DNA from 2 places in the Stenotrophomonas sp. YJH_SMC_54 genome. Region 1 is predicted to be linked to the other one. Evidence: predicted binding sites of a transcription regulator. Region 1 holds the regulator's gene; the other holds the start of a gene.

The links. Region 1 encodes sigma-54, which starts transcription at its own class of promoters, with help from an activator protein. Its sites were predicted from a motif close to TGGCACGNGCNTTGC; they were not measured.
Region 2: a site for sigma-54 is predicted at 1,668-1,682, ahead of glnA (type I glutamate--ammonia ligase). Genes of this name have one in related genera too.

The regions. Positions count from the first base shown of each region.
Region 1 covers NZ_JCAFRS010000001.1:203,054-206,425, reverse strand. The annotation lists gene lptB (LPS export ABC transporter ATP-binding protein) at 1-589, shown strand, start outside; gene AC5P5S_RS01085 (RNA polymerase factor sigma-54) at 629-2,050, shown strand; gene hpf (ribosome hibernation-promoting factor, HPF/YfiA family) at 2,109-2,426, shown strand; gene AC5P5S_RS01075 (PTS sugar transporter subunit IIA) at 2,448-2,900, shown strand; gene hprK (HPr(Ser) kinase/phosphatase) at 2,897-3,372, shown strand, end outside.
Region 2 covers NZ_JCAFRS010000007.1:179,016-182,387, forward strand. The annotation lists gene AC5P5S_RS10610 (META and DUF4377 domain-containing protein) at 1-632, opposite strand, end outside; gene AC5P5S_RS10615 (undecaprenyl-diphosphate phosphatase) at 706-1,500, opposite strand; gene glnA (type I glutamate--ammonia ligase) at 1,724-3,133, shown strand.

The sequences.
Region 1 (3,372 bases):
CTACATGATCGTCGGTCTGGTGGCCGCCGATGCCGGCAGCATCGTGCTCGACGGCAAGGACATCACCGGCGACCCGATGTACACCCGCGCCAAGCAGGGGGTGGGCTACCTGCCGCAGGAACCGTCGGTGTTCCGCAAGCTTACCGTGGCCGACAACATCCGCCTGGTGCTGGAACTGCGCGAGGACCTGGACTCGGCCGGTCGCGAGCGCGAATTGAACGGCCTGCTCGACGAACTGCAGCTGGGCCATGTCGCCGACCAGCTCGGCGCCAGCCTGTCCGGTGGCGAACGCCGCCGCTGCGAGATCGCCCGCGCACTGGCCGCACAGCCGCGCCTGATCCTGCTCGACGAACCGTTCGCCGGTGTCGACCCGATTTCGGTCGGCGAGATCCAGCGCATCGTCACCCACCTCAAGCAGCGTGGCATCGGCGTGCTGATCACCGACCACAACGTGCGCGAGACCTTGGGTATCTGCGACCGCGCGTATATCCTCGCCGAGGGCAGCGTGCTGGCCCAGGGTTCGCCGGAGGCGATCCTGGACAACGCCGATGTACGTCGCGTCTACCTCGGGGATTCCTTCAAGCTGTGAAGCAGTCGCCGGGTCCCTTTCCTTCCTTTCGGCACAGGCATGAAGACTCGGCTGCAGACATCGTTGGGACAGCAACTGGTGCTCACGCCCCAGTTGCAGCAGGCGATCAAGCTGCTGCAGATGTCGGCCACCGAACTGGAGCTGGAGATCGCGCAGGCAGTGGAAAGCAACCCACTGCTGGACTGGGCCGACAGCAACGACAGCAGCGCCGCCAATGAAGGCAGCGATGGCAACGACAACGAAGCGCCTGCAGAGCGCAGCGATGAGGGCGACGACTGGGCGCCGACCGAACTGGACTGGACGACGACCGGCAGCGGTGGCAGCTTCGATGATGACGACGACAACGGCAGCGCTGCCGAGCGCGTAGCCGAAACCGAAACACTGGCCGACCATCTGCTGTGGCAGCTGCATCTGTCGCATCTGTCCTCGCGTGATCGCAGCATCGGTGCCGCGCTGATCGATGCACTGGACGACGATGGTTACCTGCGCGAGCCGCTGGCCACCATCGCTGAAACCCTGTTGCCGGCGATCCACGCCGACGAGGACGAGATCCTCGCCGTGCTGCATCGCATCCAGCGCTTCGATCCGGTGGGTGTGGCTGCACGCACGCTGGGCGAATGCCTGCTGCTGCAGCTGGATGTGCTGGCCGGCGACACGCCCGGCCTGCTCCTGGCGCGACAGATTGCCGCAGGACCCTTGGAACGTTTGCCGCGCAGCGGCGTCGCCGGGCTCGCCCATGAGTTGAAGCTGCCGCTGGACGAGGTCGAGACTGCCGTGGCGCTGCTGCGCTCGCTGGACCCGCGCCCGGGCACGCAGATCGCGCCGCTGTCGCAGGACACCTATGTGGTGCCGGACGTGGTGGTGTGGCGGCAGAACGGCGTGTGGCGGGCTGCACTGGCCGCGCATGCCGGGCCGAAGGTGGTGATCCACCGCGGCTACGAACAGCTGATCCGACGTTGTGGCGACGCCGATGCCGGCTACCTGCGTGCCCAGCTGCAGGAAGCGCGCTGGCTGCTGAAAGGGCTGCAGCAGCGTGGTGACACCCTGCTGCGCGTCGTGCGCAGCCTGATCCTGCAGCAGGCCGGCTTCCTCGAATTCGGCGAGCAGGCGCTGCGTCCACTGACCCTGCGCGAGATCGCCGCCGAGCTCGGCCTGCACGAATCCACGGTCTCGCGCGCGATCGCCCGCAAGCACGTGCGTACCCCGCGAGGCACCCTGCCGCTGCGCGCCTTCTTCGCCTCGGGCATCGATACCGAGAGCGGTGGCGAGGCGTCCAGCACCGCCATCCAGGCGATGATCCGGCGCCTGATCGACGACGAGAACCCGCGCAAGCCGCTTTCTGACGCCAAGCTGGCTGACCTGCTCAAATCGTCGGGAATTCCAGTAGCGCGACGCACCGTGGCGAAGTATCGTGAAGCCATGAACATTTCCGCCTCGCACGAAAGGGTCAGAATCGCTTGACGCGCCGCCGCGCCCGGCGGAGAGGTTCATTGGCACATCCGAACACAGGAGAAACCCGATGCGCATCGAAACGTTTGGCAAAGATGTCGAAGTCACCCCGGCCCTGCAGTCCTATGTTGAGGAGAAGCTGGCCCGGATCGGAAAGCACTTCGACCAGCACTGCGAAGCGCGGGTGACCCTCAAGCTGCAGAAGACCGAACACCACGTCGACGCCAGCCTCAACATTCCCGGCCAGACCCTGCACGCCGAGGCCAATGCCCAGACCATGTATGCCGCGATCGACCTGCTTGCGGACAAGCTTGACCGTCTGGTGATCAAGCACAAGGAGAAAAAACAGCAGCACGCACCGCTGCCGGTGGGCGACAATGGTGGCTGATCGCCACCGTTCCCCGCAGACATGCCCCTGACTGACCTCCTGGCGGCCGTGCAGACCCAGCTCTGCACGGCCACCGACCGTGACAGCGTCCTGCAGGCCGCCGCCGGGTTGCTGGCCTGCCGCCAGGCCAACGCCGAACAGATCTATCTGAACCTGTGCCAGCGCGAAGCGCTGGGCAGCACCGCCATCGGCCACGGCATCGCCATTCCCCACGGCCGCGCGCCAACCCTGGACCGCCCCCGCGGCGCCCTGCTGCGGTTGGCCACCCCGGTCGATTTCGGTGGCGAGGAGCCGGTGGACCTGGTGTTCGCGATGGCCGTCCCCGCCCACTACACCCACCAGCACCTGATGCTGCTGTCCGAGCTGGCCGAGCTGTTCTCGGCGCCGGACATCCGCCAGGCCCTACGCGAGGCGGGCGATGCCCGGGCGCTGCGCGAGGCGCTGGACATGACCCCACCTGCGAGTGCCGCATGAATACCAGCATCACCGCCCGTGAACTGTTCGAACAGCAGCGCGAGCGGCTGGGACTGCGCTGGGCTGCCGGCAAGTCCGGCGAGAAGCGCGAGCTGGAGGCCGGCAACACGGTCTCGCGGCGCCCCTCGCTGGCCGGCTACCTCAATGCCATCTATCCCAACAAGGTGCAGATCCTGGGCACCGAGGAACTGTCCTGGCTGGATGCGCTGGAACCGCGCCAGCGTTGGGAGACCATCGAAAAGATCATGCAGTCGCACCCGCTGGCGCTGGTGCTGACCCGCAACCAGGCCTGCCCGGAAGACCTGCGCGCTGCCGCGGACGAATCCGGCACGCCATTGTGGCTGTCGCCCAAGCGCGGCCACGAACTGCTCAACCACCTGTCCTACCACCTGGCGCGGACGCTGGCGCCGCGGGTGATCCTGCATGGCGTGTTCATGGAGATCTATTCCATCGGCGTGCTGATCACCGGCGA
Region 2 (3,372 bases), on a different contig from region 1:
TCGAACTTCACTTCGCGCACCTGCAGGCACTGGTAGTCCGGGATCAGCGGGTGCGAGCACTTCTCGGTCTTCGCAGCCACTTCCAGGAACACGGTTTCGCCGGCGCCGCCGTAGCGGGTTTCAGCGGTCGGTTCCGGGTTGAACACCAGCACGTCGCCCTTGGCGGTGGTCAGGGTCAGCTTGCCATCGGCATCCTGCTCGGCCTTCAGCTCGCCCTGCAGGCGGCTCGACACAGCCTCGTCCAGCGCCATCAGCGCCTTGTCGTTGCAGGCCATCATGGTCGAGGCCATCGCACTGACCGTCAGCTTGCCGTCGGCCAGGGTGTAGCCGCCACCCATGTGGTTGCAGGCGTTGCTGACCGACAGGCGGCCATCAGCGAAGTCCAGGGTGACCGGCTTGTCCTCGCGGGCGAACAGCGCGTCGATGCGCTTGCCGTCGGCGCCGGTGGCCTGCTGCAGCAGCCAGTGCTGGCTCTGCAGGCGCTGCGCATCCAGGTGCGCCAGCGTCTGCTGGTCTGCTGCCTTGGCCGCGGCCGGGGCCACGTCGTCGCCGCCGGTGCCGGCCGGTGCCGGGGTCTGGCTGCAGGCGGCCATCAGGGCCAGCGGGAGGAGCAGGGTGAGCTTGCGGTTCATGGTGATTCTCCTTGGGGAACCGTGGGGGAAACGGGGTAGGGCCGGCAACGGGGTTGCCATGCCCCGGTGCTGTTCAGCTGCCGGAAGGCAGCCACAGCAGCAGTGCCGCGCCCAGCGCGATGCGGTAGATGGCGAAGGCGGTGAACCTGTGCGACTTGATGTAGCCCATCAGCCACTTCACTACGACGAAGCCGGTGACGGCCGCGGCAAGGAAGGCCACGCCCACGTCGGTCCAGTTCTCGCTGCCCAGCTGCCCAGCCTTGGCCATTTCCAGGAAGGTGTAGGCGCTGGCGGCGAACATGGTGGGAATGCCGACCAGGAACACGAACTCGGCGGCGGCCGCGCGGCGGCTCAGGCCCAGCAGCATGGCCAGGAAGATGGCCGAGGCCGAGCGCGAGGTGCCGGGGAACACGCCGGCCACGACCTGCGCCAGGCCGACGCCGATCGCCACCGTCCAGGTCACCTGGTCGCGGTCGGGCAGGCGCGCGGTGTAGGCCTCCACCAGCAGCATCCAGACGCCACCGATGATCAGCGCCCAGGCCACCGGGCTGACCGTTTCCGGCAGCGACCAGCCGGCCTTGCGTACCACCAGGCCGACCACCGCGGTGACCAGGAACGCCGCGCCCAGCTTGAACACGTACTCGCGGTTCCCGCGCTGGTTGAAGCCGGTGGCCAGCTGCAGCAGGCGCTGGCGGAACACCAGTACCACGGCCACGATGGCGCCGGCCTGGATGACGATGTTGAAGAAGTCCGAACGGGCACCCAGCCAGTGCTGGGCGATGAGCAGGTGGCCGGTGCTGGAGATCGGCAGGAACTCGGTCAAGCCTTCGAGGATGCCCAGCAGCAGGGCGGAGAGCAGGTCGGACATGGACGGTGCGTGCACGCGCGGCGGAAGGAAGAAGGGCGAGAGGATAGACGATCCGCGCTGCACCAAACGGGTGCGTCTGGTGGTTGGTGCACTCGTTTGGTGCGCCGCGTTCTGCACCCGCACGGGGCGGCCTTCATGAAATCAATGACTTGCGGCATCTGAAAAGTTGGCACGGTCGTTGCTCTACCTCAGCAGGCATTCATCCCCATCCGAGGTCGTACCGATGTCCGTGGAAAACGTTGAGAAGCTGATCAAGGACAACCAGATCGAATTCGTCGATCTGCGCTTTGTCGACATGCGTGGTGTCGAGCAGCACGTGACCTTCCCGGTCAGCATCGTCGAACCGTCGCTGTTCGAAGAAGGCAAGATGTTCGATGGCAGCTCGATCGCCGGCTGGAAGGGCATCAACGAGTCGGACATGGTGCTGCTGCCGGATACCGCCAGCGCCTACGTCGACCCGTTCTACGCCGATCCGACCATCGTGATCAGCTGCGACATCCTCGACCCGGCCACCATGCAGCCGTATGGCCGTTGCCCGCGCGGCATCGCCAAGCGCGCCGAGGCCTACCTGAAGTCCTCCGGCATTGCCGAAACCGCGTTCTTCGGCCCGGAGCCGGAATTCTTCATCTTCGACTCTGTCCGTTTCGCCAATGAAATGGGCAACACTTTCTTCAAGGTCGATTCCGAAGAAGCCGCCTGGAACAGCGGCGCCAAGTACGACGGCGCCAACAGCGGTTACCGTCCGGGCGTGAAGGGCGGCTATTTCCCGGTTCCGCCGACCGACACCCTGCACGACCTGCGCGCCGAGATGTGCAAGACCCTGGAACAGGTCGGCATCGAAGTGGAAGTGCAGCACCACGAAGTGGCCACCGCCGGCCAGTGCGAGATCGGCACCAAGTTCAGCACCCTGGTGCAGAAGGCCGACGAACTGCTGCGCATGAAGTACGTGATCAAGAACGTCGCGCACCGCAACGGCAAGACCGTCACCTTCATGCCCAAGCCGATCGTCGGCGACAACGGCAGCGGCATGCACGTGCACCAGTCGCTGTCCAAGGGCGGCACCAACCTGTTCTCCGGTGACGGCTACGGCGGCCTGAGCCAGCTGGCGCTGTGGTACATCGGCGGCATCTTCAAGCACGCCAAGGCCATCAATGCCTTCGCCAACTCGGGCACCAACAGCTACAAGCGCCTGGTGCCGGGCTTCGAAGCGCCGGTGATGCTGGCCTATTCGGCCCGCAACCGTTCGGCCTCGTGCCGCATTCCGTGGGTCTCCAACCCGAAGGCGCGCCGTATCGAAATGCGCTTCCCGGACCCGATCCAGTCCGGCTACCTCACCTTCACTGCGCTGATGATGGCCGGCCTGGACGGCATCAAGAACCAGATCGACCCGGGCGCACCGAGCGACAAGGACCTGTACGACCTGCCGCCGGAAGAAGAGAAGCTGATCCCGCAGGTCTGCTCCTCGCTGGACCAGGCGCTGGAAGCGCTGGACAAGGACCGCGAGTTCCTGAAGGCCGGTGGCGTGATGAGCGATGACTTCATCGACGGCTACATCGCGCTGAAGATGCAGGAAGTGACCAAGTTCCGCGCGGCCACCCACCCGCTGGAGTACCAGCTGTACTACGCCAGCTGACCGGATGCGATGGCGGTGGGCTTCCCCCTCCCACCCGCCGCCATCGCTTCCGTTTTCGCGGCTGGGGAGCCGCGGTCAGATCGGGGTCGGATCCCGTTCGTTTACGAATGGGCTCTGACCCCTGATCCAGGGGCAAGAGAGAGACCGGATACGCGACCAGGGCCGCCCTCCCTCCCGCGTCGGTCGTGCAAGGAGAGAGGCACGGCCGTCCCGGCCCTGTACGTGTCCGGTGCAACAGC